2 regions of the Streptomyces sp. NPDC015242 genome follow, and region 2 is predicted to be linked to the other one. Evidence: riboswitches for the same ligand, from Rfam matches in the RefSeq annotation. Region 2 holds a riboswitch; the other holds the start of a gene.

Region 1 (15,434 bases), on a different contig from region 2:
GTGCGGTTCGACCCCGTCGGCGAGCGGCTGTCGCTCGTCGACGAGAAGGGCCGGATCATCGAGGACGACCGGGCGCTGCTGGTGATGCTGGACCTGGTCGCCGCCGAGCGGCGCAGCGGCCGGGTCGCGCTGCCGGTGACCACGACCCGGATCGCCGAGCAGGTGGCGGCGTACCACGGGACCCAGGTCGAGTGGACGACGACCTCTCCGGACGACCTCACGCGCGTGGGCGGTGAGGAAGGGACGATCTTCGGCGGCGACGGCAAGGGCGGTTTCATCGTCCCCGAGTTCAGCAGCGTGTACGACGCCACCGCGGCCTTCGTCCGGCTCATCGGTCTGGTCGCGCGGACGCAGCTCACGCTGAGCCAGATCGACGCGCGGATCCCGCGTGCTCACGTCCTCAAGCGGGACCTGGCGACCCCGTGGGCCGTCAAGGGGCTCGTCATGCGACGGGTCGTCGAGGCGGCCGGGGACCGTTTCGTGGACACCACGGACGGTGTGCGGGTCGTGGAGACCGACGGGCGCTGGGTGATGGTGCTGCCCGACCCGGCCGAAGCCGTCACCCACCTGTGGGCCGAGGGGCCGGACGACGCTTCCGCCCAGGCCCTGCTGGACGAGTGGTCGGCGGTCGTGGACAGCGCCGGCCGGTAGAACCGCCTGCACGCGTGCGTGCCGGACAAGTGTCCCCAACGGGGCCTGTCCGGCACGCCGGTGGGGCCGTTCGGAGGTAGTGGCCGCGACGTGCGACGATGTGCGGCATGCCGCAGCAACCCCCCATTCGGAGCACACCCACGCGGCCCCGGCGCCCGGACGCGTCCATGTCGTTGATCACCAACGTCATGGACCACAGCCTCGACGACGGCTACGCCGAGGCCGCCGCGCGGAAGAAGGCCGCGGGCGACGGCGGGATGCCGAAGACGCTCCGGGCGAAGCTGGGTCTCGCCGCCGGTCTGGTGCTCGCGGCCCTGGTCGTGACCGTGGGAGCCGCCCAGGCCCGGGTCGCGGCCCCTGTCGTCGCGAAGGAGCGCGAGGAGCTGATCGACCGCATCGACCGGGAGAGCGAGGCGGCCGACAAGCTGGAGGACACCGTCGACGAGCTGCGCGAGGACGTCAGCGCGCGGCAGCGCGAGGCACTCAAGCACAGTGGCGGAAGCGCTCGCTCGGAGCTCGTGGGCATCCTGTCGGGATCCGTCGCCGTGCACGGTCCCGGTGTGAAACTCGTGGTCAACGACGCCAAGGAGGCCGGCACCGGCGGTGACGGCGATCCGCGTGGCAGCTCCGGGTTCTCCGACACGGGCCGGGTGCGTGACCGGGACATGCAGCGCGTGGTTAACGGGCTGTGGGAGTCGGGGGCCGAGGCGATCTCGATCAACGGGCAGCGGCTGACGGCGCTGTCCGCGATCAGGGCCGCGGGAGACGCGATACTGGTCGACAACAAGCCGCTGGTGCCGCCGTACACGGTGCTCGCGGTGGGGGACGGGCAGCGGCTGAGCACACGGTTCCAGGACAGTGCGGACGGGTTGTACCTGGCCGCGCTGCAGGAGAGCTACGGCATCAGGACAGGCATCTCCGTGGAGGACGACCTCCGGCTGCCCGCCGCGCCGAGCGTGATCGTACGTACAGCACAGCCGAGCACTGAGAAGAGCGAGAAGGGCACATCGTGATCGCCGTACTGGGCCTCGTCGTGGGAGTCGTGGCCGGCCTGTTGGTCCGGCCTGAGGTTCCGGCGGTGGTCGAGCCTTACCTGCCGATCGCCGTCGTGGCGGCTCTGGACGCTGTCTTCGGAGGGCTGCGGGCCATGCTCGACGGGATCTTCGACGACAAGGTCTTCGTGGTGTCGTTCCTGTCGAACGTGGTCGTGGCCGCGCTGATCGTGTTCCTGGGCGACAAGCTGGGCGTGGGGGCCCAGCTGTCCACCGGTGTGGTGGTCGTCCTCGGCATCCGGATCTTCTCCAACGCCGCGGCGATCCGCCGGCACGTGTTCCGGGCGTGAGGCCGATGAGCGAGCACGACGGGAAGCGCCCCGAGGAGCAGGGCGACACGCGCGCGGAGCGGCCCGAGGGGAGCGGTGACTCCGGGAACGGGCTGCGCAAGGAACTGCCGCAGGAGGTGCCCGTCCCGGTGCCCGCCGCCCGGGCGACGCCGCGGACCGAGCCCGGGACCGGCCCGGAACCGGCACCCGCGGCACAGGCGGAGCCCGGGCCGCGGCTGACCGGCCGGCAGCGCCTGGTGCAGGGGTTGTGGCCGCCGCGGGTCACGCGAGCCCAACTGATCGTCGCCCTGCTGCTGTTCGGACTCGGCTTCGGCCTGGCCGTGCAGGTGGCGTCTAACAGTGACGGCGACAGCGCCCTGCGCGGGGCGCGGCAGGAGGATCTGGTGCGCATCCTCGATGAACTGGATGACCGCACTCAGCGTCTTGAGGACGAGAAGCAGGGTCTCGAGAAGCAGCGGGACGAGCTGGAGAACAGCTCGGACCAGGCCGAGGAGGCCCGGAAGCAGACGATCGAGAAGGAACGGCAACTCGGCATCCTCGCGGGCACGGTGGCCGCGCAGGGGCCCGGCATCACCATGACCATCGGAGACACGAAGGGGACGGTCGAGGCGGACATGCTGCTCGACGCGATCCAGGAGCTGCGGGCGGCGGGTGCCGAGGCGATCCAGGTGAACGGCGTACGTGTGGTCGCCGGCACCTATCTCGCGGATTCCGGCAGGGGTGTGAGCGTGGACGGGAACAAGATCAACGCGCCCTATCGTTTCAAGGTCATCGGCAAACCGCAGGACCTCGAGCCGGCGCTGAACATCCCCGGAGGCGTGGTGCAGACTCTCGAGAAGGAACAGGCCACCGTGACCGTCGAGCGGTCGACCAAGATCGTCGTTGACGCCTTGCGAGCGGCGAAGCGGCCTGACTACGCTCGGTCGTCCTCGCAGTGAACCGGGGGTGCATGGGCGACGTCCGGCGAGGGCATGAGGTTGCGGGGGGTCGGCGCACCGATTGGGTGGTGCGTGGTGGAAACTGTCTGGTGCAGACGGACGTTGTCAGGATGTCCGGGTCGGCCAGAGTGTTCAGTCAGGGTTCGTCCTGCCCCACGGGCGGGTCTGTTTCGGTCAAGGGGAATCGCCCGTGAAGTTGTTTGCGAAGTTGTTCGGCAAGAGCGCGCGAGAAGGCAGCGACAACGCCACCGCTCGTCATCGCGCACAGCCTGACGCGGAAGGCCAGCGGCCGCTCTTCCGCGACCAGGTCGCTGGTCCGGGTGGTGACGTTTCCGGAGGTCAGGGCGCGCCGTCGGTTGACCCTGCGCAGTCCGGCGGCATAGGTTTCGGCCAACCGTCAGCCTCGGGTGCGGGTGGAGGATTCTCCGGCTCGTACGCGTCCCACGCTCCCGGTGAGCAGCCGCGGCAGGAGGATCCGATGTCGGCCCTGGTGTGTACGAGGTGCGGTAACCGCAACGCGGAGAACAGCCGCTTCTGCTCCAACTGCGGCGCGCCCCTGCGGGCCGGCGCGGCACCGGAGCGTCCGTCCGAGACGACGTCGACGATCTCCATCTCCGGTCTCGAGGCCTACGACAGTGAGAGCACCGGCCAGACGCCGATGCCGACGCTGTCCCCCGAGGCGCAGGCGGCCGTCGACGCGCTGCCGCTCGGCTCCGCGCTCCTGGTGGTGCGCCGCGGGCCGAACTCGGGCAGCCGCTTCCTGCTCGACGGGGATCTGACCACGGCGGGCCGGCACCCGCAGAGCGACATCTTCCTCGACGACGTGACGGTCTCCCGCCGGCACGTGGAGTTCCGGCGTGGTCAGGACGGCTCGTTCACGGTGGCCGACGTGGGCAGTCTGAACGGCACGTACGTGAACCGCGAGCGGATCGACCAGGTCGCGCTGAACAACGGCGACGAGGTCCAGATCGGCAAGTACCGGCTGGTCTTCTACGCGAGCCAGCGGGCCTACTGACCCGGGCTCGTCCGGAAGGCCCAGCGAAGGCCCGTCCGTCAGGGAAGGTCCATGCTTCGAACACCGAGCGGCGGTGCCGGACACGGCGCCGCCGCCACGGACAGTGGGCTGATGAGCATCGGCACGGTGCTGAACGTGCTGCGTGACGAGTTCCCGGAAGTCACCATCTCCAAGATCCGTTTCCTGGAGGCGGAGGGGCTCATCGAGCCGCAGCGGACCCCCTCGGGGTATCGCAAGTTCAGTGCCCACGACGTCGAGCGTCTCGGGCACGTCCTGAGGATGCAGCGGGACCACTACCTGCCCCTGAAGGTCATCCGCGAGCATCTGGAGGCCATGGAGCGCGGTGAGGCCGTCCCGCTGCCCCTGGTGGGCCGGCAGCGCGACGGCGAACCCCTGCCTGAGGCTCCCGAGGCGCCTGAGGGGCCCACGGCGGCACGGATCGGGCGTGCGGAGCTGCTCGCCGCCGCCGGCATCGACGAGCGCGAGCTCGGGGAGTGGGAGTCGTACGGGCTGCTCACTCCACTGGAGGACGGGGTGTACGGCGCCGAGGCGGTCACGGTGGCCTCGCTCGTCGTCGAGCTCGGGCGGTTCGGGATCGAGCCACGGCACCTGAGGGCGATGAAGGCGGCCGCCGATCGCGAGGCCGGGCTGGTCGACCAGGTGGTGGCCCCGCTCAGGCGGCACCGGAACCCGCAGACCAGGGCGCATGCCGAGGCGCGTGCGAAGGAGCTGGCGGCGCTCACGGTGCGGCTGCACGCCGCTCTGGTGCGGACGGCGCTCGGGGTGCGGCCGCCCTGACGGGGGGACCGTGCGGGGGCCGGATCGGGCGCCCGATCCGGGCCCGACTACCCAAACATCCCGAGCACGGCCTAGGGTTGCTGTGTGAACGAGCTCGATGTCGTAGGTGTCCGGGTCGAAATGCCCTCCAACCAACCGATCGTGCTGCTGCGTGAAGTGGGAGGCGACCGCTACCTTCCCATCTGGATCGGACCGGGGGAGGCGACGGCGATCGCCTTCGCCCAGCAGGGCATGGCTCCCGCGCGGCCGCTGACCCACGACCTGTTCAAGGACGTGCTGGAGGCCGTCGGCCAGGAGCTCACGGAAGTGCGCATCACGGACCTGCGTGAGGGCGTCTTCTACGCGGAGCTGGTCTTCGCCAGTGGCGTCGAGGTGAGTGCCCGCCCGTCCGACGCCATAGCGCTCGCGCTGCGCACCGGGACGCCGATCTACGGCAGTGACACGGTGCTCGACGACGCCGGTATCGCGATCCCGGACGAGCAGGAGGACGAGGTGGAGAAGTTCCGCGAGTTCCTCGACCAGATCTCCCCGGAGGACTTCGGCACCAGCAGCCAGTGAGCCCGCGGCTCCGCTGAAATCGCCCGCATGTGCCGCCGGCGAGTGAGAGCGTCACACGGCCCTCACCGAGCTCATTCGGCTAGCCTTTCCCCGCGGTGGGGCACGGGAAACCACTCTTAGGGTGATTATCACTCGGCGTGGCGAGTGTGGCGATCGTTGACGCACCCCTGGTGACTGCCTACCGTCGAGAAGGCAGGTCAAGGACGGAGGTCGGCGTGAGAAGCAGCGGCGACGGTACGGCTGGGGGCGGCCCCGAGCGCAGTCTCAGGGCGAGCGGTCCGTACCCTCCCCCCGGCTCACGGCTCCGCGCCAGCGGGGGATGTTCCCAGCCCGGTGACGCGGCCGATCACGCTCCGCAGCGGCCGACGGCCGTGCCGAGCAGCGGAGGGACGACGTCCATGGCGTCCGAGCAGATCGGCTACCGCGGTCCGACGGCCTGTGCGGCCGCCGGTATCACCTACCGGCAACTCGACTACTGGGCCCGCACAGGCCTCGTCGAGCCGAGCGTTCGGCCCGCCTACGGGTCGGGGACGCAGCGGCTGTACAGCTTCCGGGACGTGGTCGTCCTGAAGATCGTCAAGCGGTTCCTCGACACCGGGGTGTCCCTGCAGAACATCCGCACGGCCGTGCAGCATCTCAGGGAGCGCGGGTTCCGTGATCTGGAGCGGATGACCCTGATGAGCGATGGTGCCACGGTCTACGAGTGCACCTCGCCGGACGAGGTCCACGCCCTGCTCCAAGGCGGGCAGGGGGTATTCGGGATCGCCGTGGGCGTGGTGTGGCGGGACGTCGAGAGCGCGCTGTCCCAGCTGCACGGGGAGCGCGTCGACACGGGCGAGACGCTGGTCGGACCCAACCCGGCGGACGAGCTGGCGAGGCGGCGGAACCGGGCTGTCTGAGCCCTCCCGGGGACGCCTGCGCCGTCGGGCGAAGCAGGCGGGACGTTTCCGCGCTCCTGGTTGTCAGTGGCATGGGGGAGCATCGGAGATGTGAGAACCGCGCCCACGATCCTGCATCTGGACATGGATGCCTTCTTTGCCTCGGTGGAGCAGGCGTCCAAGCCGAGTCTGCGCGGGAAGGCCGTGGTCGTGGGCGGTCTCGGGCCCCGGGGCGTGGTGGCCACGGCGTCGTACGAGGCGCGGGTCTTCGGGGTGCACTCGGCGATGCCCATGGGGCAGGCCAGGCGGCTCGCGCCGAACGCCGCGTACCTCGTGCCGCGGTTCGGGCTCTACAAGGCGATCAGCGAGCGCGTCATGGAGCTCCTGCGGGCGCTGTCGCCGCTCGTGGAGCCGCTGAGCCTGGACGAGGCGTTCGTGGACCTGGAGGCCGGGGGAGTGGCCTGGGACGAGAGCTCCGCGCGGCTGGTGGGTACTCAGCTGCGCGCCGACATCCGCGCGGCGACCGGGCTCACGGGGTCGGTCGGGCTCGCCGCGTCGAAGATGCTCGCGAAGATCGGCTCGGAGCAGGCCAAGCCCGACGGGCTGGTGGTGATCGAGCCGGGGACCGAGCGGGCGTTGCTGGCGCCGATGCCGGTGCGGACGCTGCCGGGGGTCGGGCCGGCGACGGGCGACCATCTGCGGCGGGCCGGGATCACCACGGTCGGGGAGATCGTCGAGGCGGGCGAGGACGAACTGGTCCGGCTGCTGGGCAAGGCGCACGGGCACGGGCTGTACGCGATGGCCCTGGCGCGGGACGACCGGCCCGTGGTGGCCGAGCGGGAGGCGAAGTCCGTGTCCGTGGAGGACACGTACGACGTGGACATCCACGACCGGGTGCGGGTCGGTCTCGAGGTGCAGCGGCTGGCCGACCGGTGCGTGCGGCGGCTGCGCGGGGCGGGTCTGTCCGGGCGGACGATCGTGCTCAAGGTGCGGCGGTACGACTTCTCCACGCTCACCCGGTCCGAGACGCTGCGGGGCCCGACGGACGACCCCGGGGTGATCGGGGAGGCGGCGGCCAGGCTGCTGGACTCGGTGGACACCACGGGCGGGGTGCGGCTGCTCGGGGTGGGCGTCAGCGGACTCGCCGACTACACCCAGGAGGACCTGTTCGCGCAGGCCGCGGGGGAGCGGGCGGGGGTGGCTCCGGGGCCGGTGGAGGAGCTCGCGGTGGCTCGGGCCGAGGAGCAGCCGCCGCCGGCCGAGCGGCGCTGGCCCGCGGGGCACGACGTGCGGCACGCCGAGTTCGGGCACGGGTGGGTGCAGGGCAGCGGGCTGGGGCGGGTCACGGTCCGGTTCGAGACGCCGGGTTCGCCGCCCGGGCGGGTGCGGACGTTCCGGGTCGACGACCCCGCGCTGGAGCCGGCGGAGCCGCTGCCGCTGGTGTTACGAAGACCCGGGCAGGCCGGGGACGGGGCGGCAGGCCCGGTCGGGGCGCCGTCGGGGGCCGCGCCGGGCTAGGCGTGTCCGGACGGGTTGCGCCTGCCCGTGCGTCGCCGTGCGTTCCCCGGTGACTTCCGCGTGGGGCGGTGTCAGGTCGTCTGCTCGTCCGAGCCCGCCAGTCTGCCGAACTCGTGGTCCGGGAGCGGGGGCGGGGCGGCGATGTCCAGGCCGTAGTGGTGGTACAGCTGGAGTTCCTGCTCGGGGGAGAGGTGGCGGCCCACGCCGAAGTCGGGGGCGTCCTTGATCAGGGCGCGTTCGAACGGGACGTGGAGGGCGCCGTCGATCAGCTCGCTGGGCTCCAGGGGGACGAAGGCGTCCCTGCTGAAGAGGCCGGTCCGTATGGCAGCCCACTCCGGCTCGCCGGTGGCGTCGTCGAGGTAGACCTCGTCGATGGTGCCGATCCTGGTTCCGTTGCGGTCGAATGCCTTGCGGCCGATCAGGTTGCGCGGATCGATGTCGGTACGCACGGGACCTCCACAGGCTCGCAACACATCCGTAAGCACTACAAAACGGCACAATCGAGGAGGCGGCCACTCGAAGGTTCGTGCGTTGACCTCGCTGGTACTCTGGCAACGGCTGCTGACCCCGTGCGGGAGAGTCCTCCGGACACCATCGGAGGCGCCGAAGGAGCAAATCCTCCCCGGAATCTCTCAGGCACACGTACCGCACGGACGAGGTCACTCTGGAAAGCAGAGCGGGTGTCGACGGCTTCCGCTCTCACCGACGGTGAAAGCCGGGACCCTTCGGGCGATCCGGTGAAGCTCTCAGGTTGAGATGACAGAGGGGGAGGCCGTCCGGGTACCCGCGCCGTGGTGCCCCTCGAAGGTCGTGTCAGACCAGGAGGCCTCCGCCCATGACCGCCCATCGCATTCCGCTCTCCGCACTCGAAGAGGCAGTGCCCTTCGAGCAGCGCCACATCGGTCCCGACCACGAGGCCCGGGCCAAGATGCTCGCGCAGGTCGGCTACGGCTCGCTGGACGAGCTCACCGCCGCCGCGGTCCCGGCCGTCATCAAGAGCGCCGAGGCCCTCGACCTGCCCGGTGCGCGCAGCGAGGCCGAGGTGCTCGCCGAGCTGCGCTCGCTCGCCGACCGCAACCAGGTCCTCGGCTCCATGATCGGGCTCGGCTACTACGGCACGTTCACCCCGCCGGTCATCCTGCGCAACGTCATGGAGAACCCGGCCTGGTACACCGCCTACACGCCGTACCAGCCGGAGATCTCGCAGGGGCGGCTGGAGGCGCTGCTGAACTTCCAGACCATGGTCGCCGACCTCACCGGGCTGCCGACCTCCGGGGCCTCCCTGCTCGACGAGGGCACCGCGGCCGCCGAGGCCATGGCGCTGTCGCGGCGGATGGGCAAGAACAAGAAGGGCCTGTTCCTGGTCGACGCGGACGCGCTGCCGCAGACCATCGCCGTGATCCAGACCCGGGCGGAGCCGACCGGCGTCGAGGTCGTCGTCGCCGACCTCTCCGGCGGCATCCCGGCCGACGTCGCCGAGCGCGAGATCAACGGCGTGCTGATCCAGTACCCGGGCGCCTCCGGTGCCGTGCGGGACATCAAGCCGGTCATCGACCGGGCCCACGAACTCGGCGCGGTCGTCACCGTCGCCGCCGACCTGCTCGCGCTGACGCTGCTGAAGTCGCCCGGCGAGCTCGGCGCTGACATCGCGGTCGGCACGACCCAGCGCTTCGGCGTGCCGATGGGCTTCGGCGGACCGCACGCCGGCTACATGGCGGTCAAGGAGAAGATGGCGCGCAGCCTGCCCGGGCGGCTCGTCGGCGTTTCCGTGGACGCCGACGGGAACAAGGCCTACCGGCTGGCGCTGCAGACGCGTGAGCAGCACATCCGCCGCGAGAAGGCGACCAGCAACATCTGCACCGCGCAGGTGCTGCTCGCCGTGATGGCCGGCATGTACGCCGTCTACCACGGTCCGGACGGCCTGCAGGGCATCGCGCGGCGCACCCACCGGTACGCCACCGTCCTCGCCGCGGGGCTCGCGAACGGCGGCGTCGAGGTCGTGCACGGCTCGTTCTTCGACACCGTGACCGCGCGTGTCGCGGGCCGGGCCGCCGAGGTCGTGGCCGCCGCCCGGGACAACGGCGTCAACCTGCGTCTCGTCGACGCCGACCACGTCTCGATCGCCTGCGACGAGACCACCACCCGGGCCCAGGTGCGGGCCGTATGGGCCGCCTTCGGTGTCGAGGGCGTCATCGAGGCCCTGGACGCCGCCACGGAGGACGGGCTTCCGGACGCGCTGCTGCGCACCGACGACTACCTGACGCACCCGGTCTTCCACCAGCACCGTTCCGAGACGGCCATGCTGCGCTACCTGCGCCGGCTGGCCGACCGGGACTACGCGCTCGACCGCGGCATGATCCCGCTGGGCTCCTGCACCATGAAGCTCAACGCGACCACCGAGATGGAGCCGGTGACCTGGCCCGAGTTCGGGCAGCTGCACCCCTTCGCGCCCGCCGAGCAGGCCCAGGGCTACCTCACGCTCATCCACGAGCTGGAGGACCGCCTCGCCGAGGTCACCGGGTACGACAAGGTCTCCCTCCAGCCGAACGCCGGGTCCCAGGGCGAGCTGGCCGGTCTGCTCGCGGTGCGCGGGTACCACCGGGCCAACGGCGACGAGCAGCGGACCGTGTGCCTGATCCCGTCGTCCGCGCACGGCACCAACGCCGCGAGCGCGGTGATGGCGGGCATGAAGGTCGTCGTCGTGAAGACCGCCGAGGACGGCGAGATCGACGTCGAGGACCTGCGCGCCAAGATCGAGCAGCACCGCGACGAGCTGGCCGTGCTGATGATCACCTACCCGTCCACGCACGGCGTGTTCGAGGAGCACGTCGCCGACATCTGCGCCCAGGTGCACGAGGCCGGCGGACAGGTCTACGTCGACGGCGCCAACCTCAACGCGCTGGTCGGGCTCGCCAAGCCGGGTCACTTCGGCGGCGACGTCTCGCACCTGAACCTGCACAAGACCTTCTGCATCCCGCACGGCGGCGGCGGTCCCGGCGTCGGCCCGGTGGCCGTGCGCGAGCACCTCGCGCCCTACCTGCCCAACCACCCGCTGCAGCCCGAGGCCGGCCCGGAGACGGGCGTCGGGCCCATCTCGGCGGCGCCCTGGGGCTCGGCCGGCATCCTGCCCATCTCGTGGGCGTACGTCCGGCTCATGGGCGGCGAGGGGCTGAAGCGGGCCACGCAGGTGGCGGTGCTCAGCGCCAACTACGTGGCCAAGCGGCTGGAGCCGCACTACCCGGTGCTCTACACGGGCCCCGGCGGGCTCGTCGCGCACGAGTGCATCATCGACCTGCGGCCGCTGACCAAGGCGACCGGCGTGAGCGTCGACGACGTCGCCAAGCGGCTCATCGACTACGGCTTCCACGCGCCGACGATGTCGTTCCCGGTGGCCGGGACGCTGATGATCGAGCCAACCGAGTCGGAGGACCTGGCCGAACTGGACCGGTTCTGCGACGCGATGATCGCCATCCGGGCGGAGATCGAGAAGGTCGGGTCCGGTGAGTGGCCCGCCGAGGACAACCCGCTGCGCAGCGCGCCGCACACCGCCGGCGCGCTCGCCGGGGAGTGGGAGCACGCCTACAGCCGCGAGGAGGCGGTCTTCCCGGGCGGGGTCTCGGTCGCCGACAAGTACTGGCCGCCGGTGCGCCGTATCGACCAGGCCTTCGGTGACCGGAACCTGGTCTGTTCCTGCCCGCCGCTGGACGCCTACGAAGACTGATCCGGCGGTCCGGCCGACCGAAGGGGCTCCGCTTTGCGGGGCCCCTTTCGCATGGCCGGGAAGGAAACGCCTGGTGAGAGACCCGGGACGGTATCGGTCGTCCGGGCTGCCGGTCGTGGGTCCGCAAGGTGATCCACGGCTCCGTAAAGTTCGCCTCACCTCCCGAATGTTTCGGTCTAGTCCTGTCCACCCCGGGTCAGGAAAAGATTCACCGTGTACAAGGGGTTGCCACCGTTTACCCGCTGTCTCTAGGGTGCGGCATCAACGCAGCTTTCTGGATCTCATTCGAAACTTTCGAGGAGCGCATGATGGGCGACCCGGCACTGTCCCGCCGCAGCTTCCTGGCGGCCTCCGCCGCGGCCGGCCTGGGGACGACGGCACTGACCGCATGCGGCGGGGACTCGGACGGGGGGTCGTCCGGGACGACCACGATCGAATGGTGGAACATCTCCACCACCGAACCCACCAAGAGCGTCTGGGCCGCCCTGGCCCGCAAGTTCGAGGCACAGAACCCCAAGGTCAAAGTCAAGATCGTTCAGTTGGAGAACGACGCCTACAAGTCGAAGATGACAGCCCTGACCTCCTCCGGGAAGCTGCCTGACATCTTCCACACGTGGGGCGGCGGGGTCCTGCGGCAGCAGGTCGACGCCGGGCTCGTCGAGGACCTCACCGACCGCACCAAGCCCTGGGGAGACGCCCTCCTGCCGGTCGCCCGGGAGCCGTACCTGATCGACGACAAGGCGTACGGCATTCCCTTCGACATCGGCATGATCGGCTTCTGGTACAACAAGGCGCACTTCGAGAAGGCCGGCATCGGCGAGCCCCCGACGACCTGGAGCGGCTTCCTGGACGCCGTGCGCAAGCTCAAGGCTGCCCGGATCACCCCCCTCGCCCTGGCCGGCAAGGAGAAGTGGCCCGGCATGTACTACTGGGCCTACCTGGCGATGCGCACCGCAGGTGCCGAAGCGCTGCAGAAGGCCTACGAGGACAAGGACTTCACCGGCGAGCCCTTCGTCGAGGCGGGCGAGCACCTGCAGGAGCTCGTCGGCCTCCAGCCGTTCCAGAAGGGCTTCCTCGGGGCCGCCTACTCCAGCCCCACCGGCCAGGCCGCCAGCGTCGGCAACGGCAAGGCGGCCATGGAGCTCATGGGCCAGTGGGCGCCCGTGGTCCAGGCCGACGCCGGCAAGGGCCTCGGCAAGGACCTCGGCTTCTTCCCGTTCCCCGCGATCGAGGGCGGCCGGGGCGCCATCACCGAGGTGTTCGGCGGGGGCGGCGGGCACGCGCTGCGCCGGGGCGCCCCTCAGGCGGCCGTCGACTTCCTGAAGTTCTTCGCGTCCGAGGCCACCGACCGGGAGCTGGTGAAGAAGACCGGGGTCCTGCCCGTGGTCCCGGCGGCCGAGAGCGCCATCGCCGACCCCAACATCAAGGCCGTGCAGGCCGAGCTGAAGAAGGCGACCGGCTTCCAGCTCTACCTCGACCAGGCGTACGCGCCGGCCGTCGGCCAGGAGGTCAACGACAGCGTCGCCGCGCTCATATCGGGCTCCAAGTCGCCCGGGCAGGTCGCGCAGTCGGTCACGAAGACCGCGAAGGAAGAGCAGTAGCCGGCGATGACGTCCACGTTCCTGCCGGACGAGCGGACCGGCTCCGACACCGGTCCGCCGCCCCCGGCCGCCGACCGCGCCCGGGGCCGGTCCCGGCGACGCGCCCTGAACTGGCTGACCGCCACCGGCTTCCAGCTGCCCGCCCTGGTGCTGTTCATCGGGCTCGTGCTGCTGCCGATGCTGTTCGCCCTGTACGCCGCCTTCTTCCGGTGGGGCGGCTTCGGCATGCCCTCCGACTACGTCGGCGGCGAGAACTTCACCCGGCTGTTCGAGGACGACGTGTTCCTCGGCGACCTGTGGCGCTGCCTGGTGCTGGTGGTGCTGTCGCTGGCCCTGCAGCTGCCGTTCGCGCTCGCCATGGCCGTGCTGCTCAACCAGCGCATGCGCGGCCGGGCGGTCTACCGGATGCTGTTCTTCGCCCCCTACGTCCTGTCCGAGGCGATCACCGGGATCCTGTTCGGCATGATCTTCGCCCCGGACGACGGCTTCGCCGACCAGGTCCTCGGGCGGATCGGGCTGGAGGGTGTGGGCGGGGAGTGGTTCGCCGATCCGTCCACGGTCATGGCGACCCTGTTCCTGGTCATGATGTGGAAGTACTTCGGCTTCCACATGATGCTCTACCTGGCCGGGCTCCAGGCCGTGCCCAAGGAGCTCACCGAGGCGGCGCTGATCGACGGGGCGGGTCCCTGGCAGCGGTTCCGCAACGTCACCCTGCCGTTGCTGGCACCCACCCTGCGCATCAGCGTCTTCCTGTCGGTCATCGGGTCGATCCAGCTCTTCGACCTGGTGTGGGTCACCACCGCGGGCGGCCCCGACCACCACTCCGAGACGATGGCCGTGACCATGTTCCAGTACGGCTTCAAGCGCTACCAGGTCGGCTACGCCAGCGCGATCAGCGTCGTCATGTTCGCCATCAGCCTCGTCTTCGCCCTCGCCTACCAGCGGTTCGTGCTGCGGCGCGACCTCGAAGGAGCCACCACCACCATGCGGGGTGACGGAAAGTGACGGTGAGTCGCAAGTCCCGCGGGGGCGGGAAGCTGTGGAGCCTGCACCTCGTCCTGGTCGTCGTCGGCGCGGTCATGGCCGTGCCCCTGCTCTACGCCGCGCTGTCCGGGTTCAAGTCGACGGACGAACTGTCCCGCAACCCGGTCGGGCTGCCCGAGTCGTGGGTGACGTCCAACTACACGGGCATCCTCGCCTCGGGCGACTTCTGGCGGCTGATCGGCAACAGCACGCTGATCGCCGTCGGGACGACCGTCCTCGTGGTCGCCGTCTCGGCGCTGTCGGCCTTCTCCTTCGCGCGGTTCGCCTTCCGCGGCCGGGAGCTGCTGTTCACGCTGTTCACCATGGGGCTGATGTTCCCGTTCGCGGTCGCCGCGCTGCCGTTGTTCCTGCTGCTGCGGTCCCTGGGACTGCTGGACAACCCGCTCGGGGTGATCCTGCCGCAGGCGGCCTTCGGACTGCCGATGACCATCATCATCCTGCGCGGCTTCTTCCGGCAGATCCCCGGCGAGCTGGAGGAGGCGGCCACGCTCGACGGGTGCAGTCCCCTCGGCTTCTTCTGGCGGGTGCTGCTGCCCATGGCGCGGCCCGCTCTCGGCACCGTCTCGGTGCTCGCCGTCGTCACCAGCTGGAACAACTTCTTCCTGCCGCTGCTGGTGTTCACCGACGCGACGTGGTGGACGCTGCCGATCGGCGTCCAGCAGTTCCAGGGGCAGTACTCGGCGGACTACGCCAAGGTCTTCGCCTACCTGGTCCTGGCCATGGTCCCGGCCCTCGCCTTCTACTCGGTCGCCGAGCGCCAGCTCGTCGGCGGCCTCACCGCCGGCGCCACGAAGGGCTGACCAGCGCCGCGGACGTACGGCTCTGCCCACCCAACCGTCGTGAGGAGTCGCACCACATGCGCAAGAACCGTCTCAGACTCGCCGGTGCCGCCGCCGCGTTCCTGGTCGCGGCCGGGCTCGCGGCCGGCTCGCCCGCCCGGGCCGACGACCGGCAGGCCGGTGACCGGCAGCCCACCCTGGCCGAACTGGCCCAGCGGCACGGCCGGTACTTCGGCAGCGCCACCGACAACCCCGAGCTGACCGACCAGCCGTACACGGCCCTGCTCGGCAGCGAGTTCGACCAGATCACCCCCGGCAACGGCATGAAGTGGTACGCGACCGAGCCCCAGCAGGGCGTGTTCGACTTCTCCCAGGGCGACGAGATCGTGAACCTCGCGCGTGCCAACCGGCAGAAGGTGCGCGGCCACACCCTGGTCTGGCACAGCCAGCTGCCCGGCTGGCTCACCGAGCGGGAGTGGACGGCCCCGGAGCTGAGGGCCGTGCTGAAGAAGCACATCCAGACGGAGGTACGGCACTACCGGGGCAAGGTCTTCGCCTGGGACGTCGTGAACGAGGCGTTCAACGAGGACG
Region 2 (15,434 bases):
ACCGACTTGACCAGGCCGTCGTCGGTGTCGAAGTGGATGCGCAGGTCACGGACGGACAGGAACACGTCGTCCGGGACGGACGGGGCGGTGGTGTCCGGTTCGCCGAGCGCGGCTTTGTCGAGCTTGCTCACGAGTACCTCACCCGGGGGTCGATGGCGGCGTACACCAGGTCGACGATCAAGTTGCAGAAGACGATGAAGAACGCGGCGACCAGGGTCACGCCCATCACGATGGGCAGGTCGTTGTCCTTGATGGCCTGGACCGAGTAGGCACCGATGCCCTGGAGGGAGAACACGGTCTCGGTGAGCACCGCGGTGCCGACGAGCGTGCCGAAGTCCATGCCGAAGATGGTGACGATCGGGGTGAGCGCGGAGCGCAGGCCGTGCTTGGTGACGACCGTGGTCTCCTTCAGGCCCTTGGCCCTGGCCGTGCGGATGTAGTCCTCGCTCATCGTCTCCAGCATGCCCGCCCGGGTGAGCCGGGCGTACAGCGCGGAGAAGAGGAAGGCGAGGCTGATCCAGGGCAGCATCAGGTGCCAGGCCCAGTCGGCGGGGTTCTCGGTGAACGGGACGTACTCGATGCTGTCCCAGATGGGGATCTCGTAGACGAAGAGCGCGTTGAGCACCTGGCCGGTGAAGAAGATCGGCAGCGAGACGCCGGCGAGCGCGATGAACATGGAGACGCGGTCGATGGGCCTGCCCTTGCGCAGGGCGGAGATGACACCGATGGTCACACCGGAGACGACCCAGATCACCGCGGCACCGACGGCCAGCGAGAAGGAGACCGGGATCCGCTGCTCCAGCTGCGGCCAGACTTCGATGTGGCTCTTGAAGGAGTACCCGAAGCAGGGTGCGCTGCAGTGCGTCGCCTCGGGACCGAACCGGTAGTCGGCACCCGCCACGAGGCCCTTGAGGAAGTTCCAGAACTGCTCGTAGACGGGCTGATCCAGTCCCAGGTTCTTCTTGATCGCGGCGACGGACTCGGGGTTCGCGTCCTTGCCGACGTACTGGGTGGCCAACTGATCGGCCGTCTGGCCCCCGAGGCGGGGCACCAGGAAGAAGATGGCGAAGGTGACTGCGCTGACCACCAGCAGCAACAGCACCGCGCCCATGACGCGTCGGAGGATGTACGCAGCCACAGCTGTACGGCCCCGGGTGGCCGCGGCGGGATCGTCCGCCGCGGCCACCCGGTGCCTTCACCTGCCTTTCGAAAGGTTCCGGCCTGCTGGTTACTTCGAGGAGCTCATCAGCAGGTAGTCGTACATGCCGAGGTAGGCCTGCGTGACCGTGACGTTGGTCGCGGACTGCGGCCGGAGCAGCAGGTTCTTGCGGTAGATCACCGGGACGACCGAGGCGTTGTCGAGCACCATCTTGTCGATGTCGCCCCAGGCCTTGGTGCGGGCCGCGTCGTCGGTGTTGGCGATCGCGTCCGTCAGGGCCTTGTTGATCTTCGGGTCGTCCAGCTCCATCAGGTTGTTGCCGCCCGAGGGCTTGATGGCCGCACCGTTGACGATCTGGTCGAGGAAGCCGTAGCCGGTCGGCCAGTCGGCGCCCCACGCCATCGAGAGCATGCCGAGCTTGTTCTCGTGGACGTAGCTCGGGACACCGGCGAAGTTGGAGAAGTACTTACCGGCCGGGAACTGCTTGATCTCGACGTTGATGCCGATCTTCTTCAGCGACGCCTGGACGGCCGTGGCCTGCGCGACCTCGGCGGGACGGTCCGAGCGGGCCGTGAGGATCGTGTTGAAGCCGTTCGGCTTGCCGCACGCCTTCAGCTCCGCCTTGGCCTTGGCCACGTCGCCCTTGTGACCCTCGGTCGGGTAGGCGTCGAACTTGGTGTAGCCGTTGACCGACGGGGGCAGCAGCGTGGTCGCCACGTCGCCCTTCGGCGCGCCGCCCATGGCGTCGAGCACCGACTGCTTGTCGAGGCCCCACTGCACGGCCTTGCGGCAGTGGATGTTGTCGAACGGCGCGACCTTGAGGTTCAGCGCGATGTACTGCGTGGCGCCGGCGTAGGAGCTGTCCGTCTGGTCGGCGTTCTTGCCGCGCAGCACCTTCGGCTGGGTCTGCGGGGCCACACCGGTGCCCGCCGCGTCAGCCGTGATCTTGTCGGAGAGCAGGTCGTTGTCGACCGTCACCTGGTTGACCTTGAACTTGATCGAGATCTTGTCCGGCAGGGCCTTGCGGATCGGGTCCGTCTTGGGGTCCCAGTTCTTGTTGCGCACGAGGGTGGCGCCGCGGCCCTCCTCGTAGGACTGGAACTGGTACGGGCCGGTGGACTGGATGGCCTGCACGTACTTCGCGCCGGTGTCCTTCGCCTTCGGCACGGGCGCCGTCTGCGAGAACGTCGCCAGGTAGTCGAAGTCAGCGAAGGGCTGCTTCAGCTTGAAGACGATCGTGCGGTCGTCCGGCGTCTCGATGGACTTGATGCCGTCGGCCGACTTGTCCTTGTACGGGCCCTGGTACTTGTCGCCGCCCTCGAGGTAGGCCTTGAAGTACGTCGGGCCGTTGGACAGTGCCTCGGGCGCGAAGTTGGAGCGCTCGATGGCGTACTTGACGTCCTTGGACGTCACCGGGGTGCCGTCCTGGAACTTCACACCCGCACGCAGCTTGTACGTCCAGGTCTTGGCGTCCGGGCTGGACTTGCCGAGGGACTCGGCGAGGTCCGGCACGACCTCCAGGCCTTCCTTGCCCGCCGCCGGCTTGAACGTGGTGAGCGTCCGGCCGTAGAGGCGGGAGAAGTTCTGCACCCAGCCGTAGTACGTGTTGCCCGGGTCGAGGGAGTCCGGCACGTCCGAGTGCTCGTACGTGACCGTCCCTCCCTTCTTGTCGGACGCGTTGACGATCGAGTTCAGCGCGGCGTCCTTCTTGCCGCTGCCTCCCCCGTCGTTGTCGTCACCGCCGCCGCCGCACGCGGCAGCACCCAGCGACAGTGCCAGGACCGACGCAACGCCGGCGGTCACCCTTCTCGTCTTCACCTGAGGAAGCCCCCTCATTCGATGGATCACTTGCTGCGAGGGTCGAGGGCGTCACGCAGCCCGTCACCCAGCAGGTTGAAGGCCAGGACGGTGATGAAGATCGCCAGTCCGGGCACGAACATGTACTGCGGATCAGCCGTGTAGAGATCCACAGCGTTGCTGAGCATGCCGCCCCAGGAGGCCTGCGGCGGAGCGATACCGACGCCGAGGAAGCTCAGCGCGGCCTCGAACAGGATGTTCGTCGGGATGATCAGCGTCGAGTAGACGAGGATCGGCGCGACGAGGTTCGGGAGGAGCTCCCGGAACAGGACGTACGGGCCGCGGGCTCCGAGGCTCGTGGCGGCCTCGATGAACTCCCGCTTGCGCAGGGTCATGGTCTGCGCCCGGACGATCCGGCCGATGTACGGCCAGCTGAAGAAGCCGATCACGAAGATCAGCACGCAGATGCGCAGCGACAGGCCGTCGAGTCCGAAGAACCCGTCCTGCACGGAGGCGGAGATCGAGATGGCGAACAGCAGCAGCGGGAAGGCGAGGAAGGTGTCCATCAGCCGGCTGATGACACTGTCCACCCAGCCGCCGTAGTACCCGGCGATCACGCCGAGGACGGTTCCGATGACCACCGACAGCAGCGTGGCGCCGCCGGCGACCAGCAGGGAGACCCAGGAGCCGTCGATGATGCGGGCGAGCATGTCGCGGCCGTACTGCGGGTCCACGCCCAGCGGGTGGTCCCAACTCATGCCGCCCCAGCCGCCCTTGGGAGCGAGCAGCGCGGGGTCGATGAGGTCCTGGTTGAACTTGTTGGGATCGAGGCCGAAGATCCACTGGATCGGCTTGGAGAACACCGCCATCAGCACGAGCAGCACGACGATGACGCCACCCGCCATCGCCACCTTGTCCCGCTTGAAGCGCATCCAGGCGATCTGGGTGAGCGAACGCCCTTCGATCTGGCTCTTCTTGACCCCGGAGAGCACGGCCTCGGGCTGTGCTCCGGCTTCCGCCCCGGTGGTCTCGATCGGTGCGGTCACGGTGCGATTGACCCCTCTCGGGCCGGCGATCGCCTAGCCCCTGGCTGCCGCTGTAGCGGTTTTGTTTGACTCGTACACGAGACCGACCGGCCCGCGTCTTGCCGGGAGTCTTCAACGCTTTGGCGATCAGTTGCCAGACTTGGCGGTGAAAGGATGCGTAAACGTGATGCTGTCTGGGGGGTTCCGTTATCCGGACAACGGGTAACAGGGGTCGGACGCGTCGAGCTAGGGGCATTTTAGGACATAGCCGCCTTTTTCACCCTTATCTACGCGCGAAGAGTGCGGCTGATGTCGCCTTCCGGAGGGCGTCGAACCAGTGCCGGCGGGGACTCCGGGCGGCTCAGAACCGGCCCTGGGCGGGCGGGTATCCGTAGCCGGACGCGGGGGCCTGGACGGGGGCGGTGGCGTGGGCCTCGCGGTCGTAGAACGGGCGGGCGTTCGCCCGCAACCACATGGCGACCGGGTCGTGTTCGTCGGACATCGCGACGGTGGAGACGGGGAGCCCGTCCGGGACGGCGCCGAGGGACTGCTGCATCATCGCGCGCACGGAGTCCACGGCCTGCGGCGAGGTGTCGTACACGTCCAGCCCGATGGCCAGGTACGGCGCGCCCAGCGCGGGCTGCACCCAGGCCCGGCGCAGCGAGCGGACGGCCGGGGTGCGGTGGGCGTTCTGCGCGAGCAGGGCGTAGAACTGCGGGACCTCGATGGCCGGTTCGGACAGCCGCAGCGGCCCGGCGGGCTGGCGGTCCAGGCCCGTGGCGATTCTGCGCAGGTCCAGCCAGGGGATGCCGACGCCGCCGCCGGGGGCGTGCGGGTTGAGCCAGAGGCCGTAGCGGTCGGGGTAGAGGGCGCGGGCGACGTCGAGGCCGTCGACCACCTCGTACGAGCGGTTCCAGCCGCTGGCCGACAGCTCCTGGGCGGAGGTCACGCAGGGGGCGTAGCCGTAGCCGTCGACCTCCATGCTTCCGTACTGGGCGTCCGGGGAGCCGGCCTGGCCCTGCCACAGGAGCATCCAGATCTGCCCGGTGTGCGGGGTGGCGAGCGCGCGCAGGAGTGCCTCGTAGGCGTCGTAGCGCCCGGGCGTGACCTGGCGCAGCATGTGCTCGACCTGTCCGGCCGCGGCCGTGCCGCTCGCGCTCACCTTTACCGCCCCTTCGTACAACGCCTCGACCGTGACCTAGCTTAAGCCCGCCCACCGACTCGGGACCTGACCTCGCCGGCGCGTGCGGGTCCGCGCGCGGCGCGGCGCGTCCACGTGGTGGCGCCGCACGGTGTCACGGCCCGCGTGCACGGTGTCACGGCCCGCGTTCCCGGAGCGGCCGTCCTACCGCTGGTAGAAGGGCCGGACCCGGTCCTTCAGCCAGTCGCCCACCGGGTCCTGCGCCACGTCCAGGAGGACCAGGTTGACGGGCCAGGGCGCCGGGGCCCTGGTGACGGCCCGGGTCAGCGCCTCCAGTGGAAGGGCCCTCAAGTCCCCCTCCCACTGGGAGAGTTCGACGCCGACGAACATCACGGGGTCGGCGGTCTCGATCGCCGCGAGGCAGCGGCGGGCGGTGAGCACGACGCCGGTCGCCTCGAACTCGGCGGAGGCGGCGGCCAGGAAGTCCACCGGGTCGTCCTGCCAGTCGGGCTCGAAGAGGCGGACCCGGCCGCCGCTCGCGGGGCCGTCCAGCGGGGTCCGGCCGGCCCGGCACAGGTCGGCGACCGCGGGGGGCGGCAGGGGTATGCCGACCACACCGCCGGGGTTGACGACGATCCCCGCGTGCGGGGGCAGGCCGCGGGCGAACTCCACGGCGGGGGCGATGGTGTACGACATGTGTGCGCCGACGACCTGGCGGAACTGCTCCTCGGAGCTGAACACCGGCACGTACGCCTGGCCGTCGATCTCGACGGCCGGCAGGTCGAGGGGGCCGCTGTGCGGGCCGCCGCCGCTGGGGAGCGGGACCCAGACGAAGCTCCGGCCGAGCACCTCGACGATGCGCCCGCCGGCCGCGGGTCCGGCGCCGAGGGCGGCCGAGAGCACCTCCTCCAGCTCGTTGCCGGGCCAGCCACCGTGCGGGTGGGTCTGCGTCTGCGCCGGGAGGTCCGCGGAGAAGTCCGCCGGGAAGTCCATCTGCCTAACCCCTGCCTGGAACCACTGCTGAGGCTGAAAGGCTAACGGCTCGGGGGCCGGAAGGGGCCGGGCCGGGAGGGACCGCTCACGGCTCGGGCGCCGGCCGCCGTCCCCGCGGCCCGCCGACGGGGTCCCTCGGCCGGCACACGCAGGGCGCCGCCCGGCCGCCGACCGGCGGCTGACCGGCGGCTGACCGGCGGCTGACCGGCCGCTGACCGCCCGGCTGTCCGCGTCGACGGCACCGGCCGGCACACCGCCCGCCCCGCGGGCCCCCGCCCGTCGGCTTCGCCCGCCGAGTGCGCCCACGCCCCCTGACCTCGCCGACCCGGGGCCCACCGCGCCGGGGCCCACCGCGCCGGGGCCAGCGACCTGGCCCACCGGCGTGGGCCCGCCGCTCTGAGGCCCGTCATCCGGGCCCGTCGTCCGGGCCAGCCGCCCCGGGACCGCCGACCCGGGACCGCCGACCCGGGGCGGCCAACCCTGGGCCGCCGACCCGGGGCGGCCAACCCTGGGCCGCCGACCCGGGGCGGCCAACCCTGGGCCTGTCGTCCCGGGCCTGCCGGTGCGAGGCCCGCCCGCCGGTTCGGGCCCGCCCGCCCAGGCCCGCCGCCCCCGAACCCGCCGCCCCAGGCCTGCCGGTTCGAAACCCACCGCCCCGGGCGCAGCAACCGGGCAAGCGCACGAGATCCACCCGCGGAGGCGACGCCCACCGGCCCCGGGTCGGTGGGCCCGGGTCGGCGGGGCTTGGGTCAGCGGGCCCCGGGTCGGGGGCCCCGGGCGGCGGGGGCAGGGAGTCCGGAGTCACCTGCGGGCAGGCCGGACGGGGCGCTTGCGTCGCATCCGTCGCCTCGGACTCACGGCCCGGCCGTCGTCACGCCACGTACCGCCACCCCGTCGCACAACGCAGCACCCGTCACCCCGTGAAGCCGATGCGGCGGAGCGCGTTCGCCGCCGCGCGGTCGGCGAGCACGGCCGAGCCGCAGCCGGAGGGGAGGTCGCCCTGTTCCACCGCGCGCAGCAGCCGGGCCGTCGCCGCGCGGTGGCGTACGAACGCGTAGCGCGAGACGCCGCGGCCGCGGTCGCGCTGGCCCGCCAGGGCCTGTTCGGGCGTGACGTCGAGGAGGAGCAGATGCATGCTGCCGCCCCGGCGGCGGGCCTCGCGGGCGAGCCAGCGGCGCACCCAGGCCTGCGTGCCGCAGTCGTGCACCACGATCCCCTCACCCGTGCGCAGCGCGCGGCGCAGCCCGGCGTAGTGGGCGAGACGGACGAGCGGGCGGTAGACCGCGTACGGCAGGAAGCCCGGCATGCGGCGCTCCCAGCGGTCGCGGGTGTCCTGGGAGTCGACGCGCCGGCCCGGGACGGTACGCCGCATGAGCGTGGACTTGCCGCTGCCGGGCAGCCCCGTGACCACGACGATGTCCCGGGGGCCGAACAGCAGCGCGTGCGGGCCGCGTCCGGCGCGGTCGCGCAGATCGCGGACGACCGGCGCCGGCACCGGGCCGCACACCGCCCGGGCCGGCGCGGCCGGCTGCTCGGGCAGCGCCATGCCCGTGGTCGTGGCGTACGCCCTGGTCCTGTTCACCGTGATCGTCCTCCCCTGGGGCCAGGTACGGAGTCCCATCCCCGCCGAGTGTAAAAAGAAGGTAATGCCGCAGGCCTCTCATTTCCGTACTCTTCCTGCAACAGGGCTGCTACAGGTCACCGTGTCCGGTGCGCGGGACGCGCGCACCCCCTGGGAAAGGTCCCCCTGCCGCGCCGGAAGGATGCGTGCAATGATGTGCGCGCCAACTGCATACCGGCCGTTTGAATCCGCGCGGGAGAGTTCCCAGCACCGCTGACGCTGGGGCGCCGAAGGAGCAAGTCCCTCCCTTGAATCTCTCAGGCCCCGTTACCGCGCGGGCGAGGCACATCTGAAAAGCGGGCCGCTGCCACAGCGGTCCCACCCAAGGTGCAAGTCATGGACCGGCGCGGTCATGGCGAACCTCTCAGGTTCCGATGACAGATGGGGAGGAACGCCCTCGCCCCTCATTGCCCTGGGAGACGACCGACCGTGAGCAGTACAGGAGAACTCCGTCACACCGCGCTCGATGCCCTGCATCGCTCGCTCGGCGCGACGATGACCGACTTCGCCGGCTGGGACATGCCCCTGCGCTACGGCTCCGAGCGCGACGAGCACCTCGCCGTGCGCACGAAGGCCGGGCTCTTCGACCTCTCCCACATGGGTGAGATCACCGTCACCGGCCCGCAGGCCGCCGCACTCCTCGACTACGCCCTGGTGGGCAACATCGGCGGCGTGAAGCCGGGCCGCGCCCGCTACACCATGATCTGCCGGGCCGACGGCGGCATCCTCGACGACCTGATCGTCTACCGCCTGGGCGAGACCGAGTACATGGTCGTCGCCAACGCCTCCAACGCCCAGGTCGTCCTGGACGCGCTGACCGAGCGGGCCGCCGGCTTCGACGCCGAGGTGCGCGACGACCGGGACGCCTACGCGCTGATCGCCGTCCAGGGTCCCGAGTCCCCCGGCATCCTGAAGTCCCTCACGGACGCCGACCTCGACGGGCTGAAGTACTACGCCGGCCTGCCCGGCACCGTCGCCGGGGTCCCGGCCCTGATCGCGCGCACCGGCTACACCGGCGAGGACGGCTTCGAGCTGTTCGTGAAGCCGGAGCACGCCGTCGAGCTCTGGCAGGCGCTGACCAAGGCGGGCGAGGCCTCCGGCCTGGTCCCGTGCGGGCTGTCCTGCCGCGACACGCTGCGCCTCGAGGCGGGCATGCCGCTGTACGGGCACGAGCTGACCACCGCCCTGACGCCCTTCGACGCCGGTCTCGGCCGCGTGGTGAAGTTCGAGAAGGAGGGCGACTTCGTGGGCCGCGAGGCCCTGCGCGAGGCCGCCGCCCGGGCCGAGCAGAACCCGCCGCGCGTGCTGGTCGGCCTGGTCGCCGAGGGCCGCCGGGTCCCGCGCGCCGGGTACGCCGTCGTCGCCGGCGGCGAGGTGATCGGCGAGGTCACCTCCGGCGCCCCCTCCCCCACCCTCGGCAAGCCGATCGCCATGGCCTACGTCGACGCCGCGCACGCCGCGCCCGGCACGCCCGGCGTGGGCGTGGACATCCGGGGCAGTCACGAGCCGTACGAGGTCGTGCCGCTGCCGTTCTACAAGCGGCAGAAGTAGACACTGGCCACGGGCGCCACGAGCGCCCGGGGCACCTCCACCCCGCTCACCAGCGGTCCCTTCACCAGCACTCCCGCGCGTACAGGAGAATTCAGGCCATGAGCAACCCCCAGCAGCTGCGCTACAGCAAGGAGCACGAGTGGCTGTCGGCCGCCGAGGACGGCGTGTCGACGGTCGGCATCACGGAGCACGCGGCCAACGCGCTCGGCGATGTCGTGTTCGTCCAGCTTCCCGAGGTCGGGGACACGGTGTCCGCGGGAGAGACCTGCGGTGAGCTGGAGTCGACCAAGTCGGTGTCCGACCTGTACTCGCCGGTCTCCGGTGAGGTCACCGAGGTCAACGAGGACGTCGTGAACGACCCGTCCCTGGTGAACTCGGCCCCCTTCGAGGGCGGCTGGCTGTTCAAGGTCCGGGTCACGGACGAGCCGGGCGACCTGCTCTCCGCCGACGAGTACACCGCGTTCTCCGCCGGCTGAGGAGTCGTAGCCGTATGTCCGTCCTGAACACCCCCCTGCACGAGCTCGACCCGGCCGTGGCCGCCGCGGTCGACGCCGAGCTGCACCGCCAGCAGTCCACGCTGGAGATGATCGCCTCCGAGAACTTCGCCCCGGTGGCGGTCATGGAGGCGCAGGGCTCGGTCCTCACCAACAAGTACGCCGAGGGCTACCCGGGCCGCCGCTACTACGGCGGCTGCGAGCACGTCGACGTGGTCGAGCAGATCGCGATCGACCGGGTGAAGGAGCTGTTCGGCGCCGAGCACGCCAACGTGCAGCCGCACTCCGGCGCCCAGGCCAACGCGGCGGCGATGTTCGCGCTGCTCAAGCCGGGCGACACCATCATGGGTCTGAACCTCGCCCACGGCGGTCACCTGACCCACGGCATGAAGATCAACTTCTCCGGCAAGCTCTACGACGTCGTCGCCTACCACGTGGGCGAGGACGGCCGGGTCGACATGGCCGAGGTCGAGCGGCTCGCCAAGGAGTCCCGGCCGAAGCTGATCGTGGCCGGCTGGTCGGCGTACCCGCGGCAGCTGGACTTCGCCGAGTTCCGCCGGATCGCGGACGAGGTCGGCGCGTACCTGATGGTCGACATGGCCCACTTCGCCGGGCTGGTCGCGGCCGGGCTGCACCCCAACCCGGTGCCGCACGCGCACGTGGTCACCACCACGACCCACAAGACCCTCGGCGGCCCGCGCGGCGGTGTGATCCTCTCCACGGCCGAACTGGCCAAGAAGATCAACTCCGCCGTCTTCCCCGGTCAGCAGGGCGGTCCGCTGGAGCACGTGGTCGCCGCCAAGGCCGTCGCGTTCAAGGTCGCCGCCTCGGAGGAGTTCAAGGAGCGCCAGCGCCGTACGCTGGAGGGTGCCCGCATCCTGGCCGAGCGTCTGGTGAAGGACGACGTCCGGGCCGTGGGCGTGGACGTCCTGTCCGGCGGCACCGACGTGCACCTGGTCCTGGTCGACCTGCGCCACTCGGAGCTGGACGGCCAGCAGGCCGAGGACCGCCTTCACGAGGTGGGCATCACCGTCAACCGCAACGCGATCCCGAACGACCCGCGTCCGCCGATGGTGACGTCCGGTCTGCGGATCGGCACCCCGGCCCTGGCCACCCGCGGATTCCAGGCGGAGGACTTCGCCGAGGTCGCGGACGTCATCGCCGAGGCGCTGAAGCCGTCGTACGACGCGGAGGCCCTCAAGGCCCGGGTGAAGGCCCTGGCCGACCGGCACCCGCTGTACCCGGGTCTGGACAAGTAGCGCCGGACAACGGCCGCGAAGAAACCTTTCGGGTGCCGTGCCGCCACAAGCGGCGCGGCGCCCACCCCCTTGGCACCACCCCCGTAGTCAGGAGTTCCCCCGTGGCCATCTCGGTCTTCGACCTGTTCTCGATCGGCATCGGCCCGTCCAGCTCCCACACCGTCGGCCCGATGCGCGCGGCCGGCCTGTTCGTCCGGCGGCTGCGCAACGAGGAGCTGCTCGGGTCCGTCGCCTCGGTCCGGGCGGAGCTGTACGGCTCGCTCGGCGCGACCGGGCACGGCCACGGCACGCCCAAGGCGGTGCTGCTCGGCCTGGAGGGCGACTCGCCGCGCACGGTGGACGTGGAGACCGCCGACGAGCGGGTGGAGAAGATCAAGGCCGGCGGCAGGCTGAACCTGCTCGGCGAGCACGAGATCGCGTTCTCCTTCGACGACGACATGGTCCTGCACCGCCGCAAGGCCCTGCCGTACCACGCCAACGGCATGACCCTGTGGGCGTACGACGCCTCGGGCGCGGAGCTGCTGACCAAGACCTACTACTCGGTCGGCGGCGGGTTCGTCGTGGACGAGGACGCGGTCGGCGCCGACCGCATCAAGCTCGACGACACCGTCCTGAAGTACCCCTTCCGCACGGGTGACGAGCTGCTGCGCATGGCCCGGGAGACGGGGCTTTCCATCTCGGCGCTGATGCTGGAGAACGAGCGGGCCTGGCGCACGGAGGAGGAGATCCGGGAGGGCCTGCTGGAGATCTGGCGGGTCATGCAGGCGTGCGTGGCGCGCGGCATGTCCCGCGAGGGCATCCTGCCGGGCGGTCTGAAGGTGCGCCGCCGGGCCGCCAACACCGCGCGCAAGCTCCGCTCCGAGGGCGACCCGCTGGCCCTGTCGATGGAGTGGATCACCCTCTACGCGATGGCCGTGAACGAGGAGAACGCCGCCGGGGGCCGGGTCGTCACCGCCCCGACCAACGGCGCGGCCGGCATCATCCCGGCGGTCCTGCACTACTACATGAACTTCGTGCCCGGCGCCGACGAGGAGGGCGTGGTCCGCTTCCTGCTCGCCGCGGGCGCGATCGGCATGCTGTTCAAGGAGAACGCCTCCATCTCCGGCGCCGAGGTCGGCTGCCAGGGCGAGGTCGGCTCGGCCTGCTCCATGGCCGCGGGCGCCCTCGCCGAGGTCCTCGGCGGCTCGCCCGAGCAGGTGGAGAACGCGGCCGAGATCGGCATGGAACACAACCTGGGCCTGACCTGCGACCCGGTCGGCGGTCTGGTCCAGATCCCGTGCATCGAGCGCAACGGCATGGCGGCGGTCAAGGCGGTCACGGCGGCCCGTATGGCGATGCGGGGCGACGGCTCGCACAAGGTGTCCCTGGACAAGGTCATCAAGACGATGAAGGACACCGGCGCGGACATGTCCGTCAAGTACAAGGAGACGGCCCGGGGCGGTCTCGCGGTGAACATCATCGAGTGCTGACGGCGCCGGCGAAGGCGTCTCACATCGCGAGAAGGCTGTACCGCGAAACAAGATGGCTGACATCGTTGCAGCAGCCATGTTTCACGCGTGAAAGACCGAGCGATGCCCGCACCAGCCACCGGTTCCGCCCCGACGCCCGTCAACCCCCGCTCCCGGGTCCTCGTCGCCAGCCTCATCGGCACGACGATCGAGTTCTACGACTTCTACATCTACGCGACCGCCGCGGTGCTCGTCTTCCCGCAGCTGTTCTTCCCGAGCAGCGACCCGACCACCGCGCTGCTGTCGTCGTTCGCGGTCTTCGGCGCCGCGATGGTGGCCCGCCCGGTCGGCGCCGTCGTCTTCGGGCACCTCGGCGACCGGCTCGGCCGCAAGAAGACGCTCGTCGTCTCGCTGCTGACCATGGGGCTCGCCACCTTCCTCATCGGCGTCCTGCCCACCTACGCCCAGGCCGGCTGGGTGGCCACCGCGCTGCTCGTGCTGATGCGGCTCGCGCAGGGCTTCGCGCTCGGCGGCGAGTGGAGCGGCGCCGCCCTGGTCGCCACCGAGAACGCCCCCAGCGGCAAGCGCGCCCTGTACGGCACCTTCCCGCAGCTGGGCGCCCCGCTGGGCTTCATCATCGGCAACGGCCTGTTCCTGCTCATGGGCGCGCTGCTGCCCTCCGCGGCCGGCGCCGACCCCACGCAGCCCTCGGACGCCTTCCTCGACTGGGGCTGGCGCGTGCCGTTCCTGTTCTCCGCCGTGATGGTCGCCATCGGCCTGTGGGTGCGCTCCCGGCTCGTCGAGTCCGCGGTGTTCACCAAGACCCGCGCCTCGGGCGGGGTGCGCCGGCTGCCGCTGGCCACCGTGGTGCGCGGCCACGGCAGGCAGCTGGTCCTGGGCACCTTCATCATGCTGGCGACCTACGTGCTCTTCTACCTGATGACCACGTTCTCGCTGAGCTACGGACGCACCGCGGAGGACGCCGCCGTGCCCGGACTGGGCTACGGCTACACCACCTTCGTCCTGATGCTGATCTTCGGTGTGCTGTTCTTCGCCGCCTTCACCCTGGTCTCCGGTCCGCTCGCCGACCGCTACGGGCGGCGCTCCACGCTGACCTGGATCACCGCCGCGATCGTGGTCTTCGGACTGGTCTGGGAGCCGCTGATCGGTCTGGGCACCGGGGGCGTGCTGCTGTGGCTCGTGCTCGGCTTCACCCTGATGGGCCTGACGTTCGGCCCGATGGGCGCGCTGCTGCCCGAGCTGTTCCCGACCAGCGTGCGCTACACCGGCTCGGGCATCTCGTACAACGTCAGCTCGATCCTGGGAGCGGCCGTCGCCCCGTTCATCGCCGTGGCGCTGTGGGAGGCCGGGGACGGCTCGCCGTGGCTGGTCGGCGTCTACCTCTCGGCGATGGCCGTGCTGACGCTGGTCGCGCTGCTGCTCGGCAAGGAGACCAAGGACGTCTCCCTGGACGACGGGGAGACCTCCCGTACCGAAGACCCGGCACGCTCCGTGACCGCGACCGGCGGAAGTTGACATCTGCACATCGGGCCGCGGCAGCCCGTGCCATGGTGGTGGGCACCAACTCCCCCTCCCCCACCGGCACGTCAGGGAGCCCCCCATGCTGCGCGGCATCGACGTGAGCGCCTACCAGTCCTCCTCCTACGACACCGACGGCCTCTCCTTCGTCTTCGTGAAGGCGACGGAGGGGCGGTCCTACGTGAACCCCAAGCTGGCCGCCCAGACCGAGCGGGCGCGGGACGCCGGCCTGGTCGTCGGCTTCTACCACTTCCTGTGGCCCGGCAACCTCACCGCCCAGGCGGAGTACTTCGTCGGCAGGGCGCCGGACCGGGCGGGCGACATCCTCGCCGTGGACTGGGAGACGACCGGCGACGGCACCCACGCCAGCAACGCGGAGAAGGACCGGTTCATACGGAAGCTGAAGGAACTGCGTCCGGACAACCGTGTGGTGCTCTACTGCAACCGGAACTTCTGGCTCAACGTGGACACGACCTCCTACGCCGGCGACGGGCTGTGGATAGCCGACTACGTCTCCGCGGGAAAGCCCCGCATCAAGGCGAAGTGGCGTTTCCACCAGTACACCGACGACCCGCTGGACAAGAACGTGGCCGCGTTCGAGAGCAGGGCGGCGCTGCGGAAGTGGGCCACCGGCGCCTGACGCGCCGGGCTGCTAGCCGCTGAAGTCCGCCGTGCGCTCCGGGGACGCCTCCGACAGGGCCTTCGTGACCTCCTGGACCCCGCCGCGCAGGCCGTAGACCGGGGTGCCGGGCTGCTGGCGCCAGGAGTCGTCGAGGCCGCCCGCGTCGACCGTGTCGAAGCCGAGTTCCTCGATCAGCTCGCGCACCTTCCGCTTGGCCGCCTCGTCGTCCCCGGCCACCGGCAGGGCCAGGCGGCCGGGATCGCCGGCCGGGCGGTGGCGGTCCAGGATGTCCTGGGCGTAGGTGCCGTTGAAGGCCTTGACGACGGGGTGGCCCAACTGCCGTTCCGTCCAGCGGCTCTCGGTCAGCCCCTCGTCCTCGATCGCGGCGATCCGGCCGTCGCGCTCGCGGGGGTAGTAGTTGCCGGTGTCGATGACCGCGACGCCCTCGGCGGCCCCGTCGAGCAGGCCGGACGGCAGGTCCGGGACCGCCTTGACGGGGATGGTCACCACCACGACCTCCGCGCCGCGCGCGGCCTCCTCGACCGGTACCGGCGTCGCGCCGGTCTCCTCCGCGAGGGCCGTGAGGGTGTGCGGGCCCCTGGAGTTGGCGACGGACACGTCATGACCGAGGGCGGTGAGCCGCCGGGTCAGGTTGCCGCCGATGTTGCCCGCTCCGATGATGCCGATCTTCATGTCGTCGCCCCTCCGGGATGGACAGCGCTCACTGATCCTTGTGATCCCGGCAACCTCGGGAGCGGACGGGCTATTCCGGGCCGGGGGCGGAA

What was found. A riboswitch is a leader RNA that binds a small molecule or an ion and turns the genes downstream of it on or off. The one in region 2 is predicted to bind glycine.
Region 1: another riboswitch for glycine. It lies ahead of gcvP (aminomethyl-transferring glycine dehydrogenase); the one in region 2 lies ahead of gcvT (glycine cleavage system aminomethyltransferase GcvT).

Annotation. Positions count from the first base shown of each region.
Region 1 covers NZ_JBIBUF010000001.1:2,953-18,386, forward strand. The annotation lists gene ACF07N_RS00015 (sugar phosphate nucleotidyltransferase) at 1-651, shown strand, start outside; gene ACF07N_RS00020 (DUF881 domain-containing protein) at 750-1,664, shown strand; gene ACF07N_RS00025 (small basic family protein) at 1,661-1,993, shown strand; gene ACF07N_RS00030 (DUF881 domain-containing protein) at 1,999-2,931, shown strand; gene ACF07N_RS00035 (FHA domain-containing protein) at 2,993-3,946, shown strand; gene ACF07N_RS00040 (MerR family transcriptional regulator) at 3,998-4,744, shown strand; gene ACF07N_RS00045 (bifunctional nuclease family protein) at 4,829-5,302, shown strand; gene ACF07N_RS00050 (MerR family transcriptional regulator) at 5,518-6,201, shown strand; partial or broken gene ACF07N_RS00055 (DNA polymerase IV) at 6,292-7,854, shown strand; gene ACF07N_RS00060 (PRC-barrel domain-containing protein) at 7,770-8,147, opposite strand; glycine riboswitch at 8,261-8,356, shown strand; gene gcvP (aminomethyl-transferring glycine dehydrogenase) at 8,534-11,419, shown strand; gene ACF07N_RS00070 (extracellular solute-binding protein) at 11,728-13,020, shown strand; gene ACF07N_RS00075 (carbohydrate ABC transporter permease) at 13,027-14,025, shown strand; gene ACF07N_RS00080 (carbohydrate ABC transporter permease) at 14,100-14,864, shown strand; gene ACF07N_RS00085 (endo-1,4-beta-xylanase) at 14,921-15,434, shown strand, end outside.
Region 2 covers NZ_JBIBUF010000002.1:270,682-286,115, forward strand. The annotation lists gene ACF07N_RS06675 (ABC transporter ATP-binding protein) at 1-131, opposite strand, end outside; gene ACF07N_RS06680 (ABC transporter permease) at 128-1,138, opposite strand; gene ACF07N_RS06685 (ABC transporter substrate-binding protein) at 1,229-2,995, opposite strand; gene ACF07N_RS06690 (ABC transporter permease) at 3,004-4,002, opposite strand; gene ACF07N_RS06695 (enhanced serine sensitivity protein SseB C-terminal domain-containing protein) at 4,343-5,143, opposite strand; gene ACF07N_RS06700 (enhanced serine sensitivity protein SseB) at 5,327-6,115, opposite strand; gene ACF07N_RS06705 (AAA family ATPase) at 7,029-7,697, opposite strand; glycine riboswitch at 7,920-8,019, shown strand; gene gcvT (glycine cleavage system aminomethyltransferase GcvT) at 8,118-9,287, shown strand; gene gcvH (glycine cleavage system protein GcvH) at 9,386-9,763, shown strand; gene glyA (serine hydroxymethyltransferase) at 9,778-11,040, shown strand; gene ACF07N_RS06725 (L-serine ammonia-lyase) at 11,142-12,509, shown strand; gene ACF07N_RS06730 (MFS transporter) at 12,612-14,024, shown strand; gene ACF07N_RS06735 (glycoside hydrolase family 25 protein) at 14,110-14,667, shown strand; gene ACF07N_RS06740 (NADPH-dependent F420 reductase) at 14,680-15,378, opposite strand.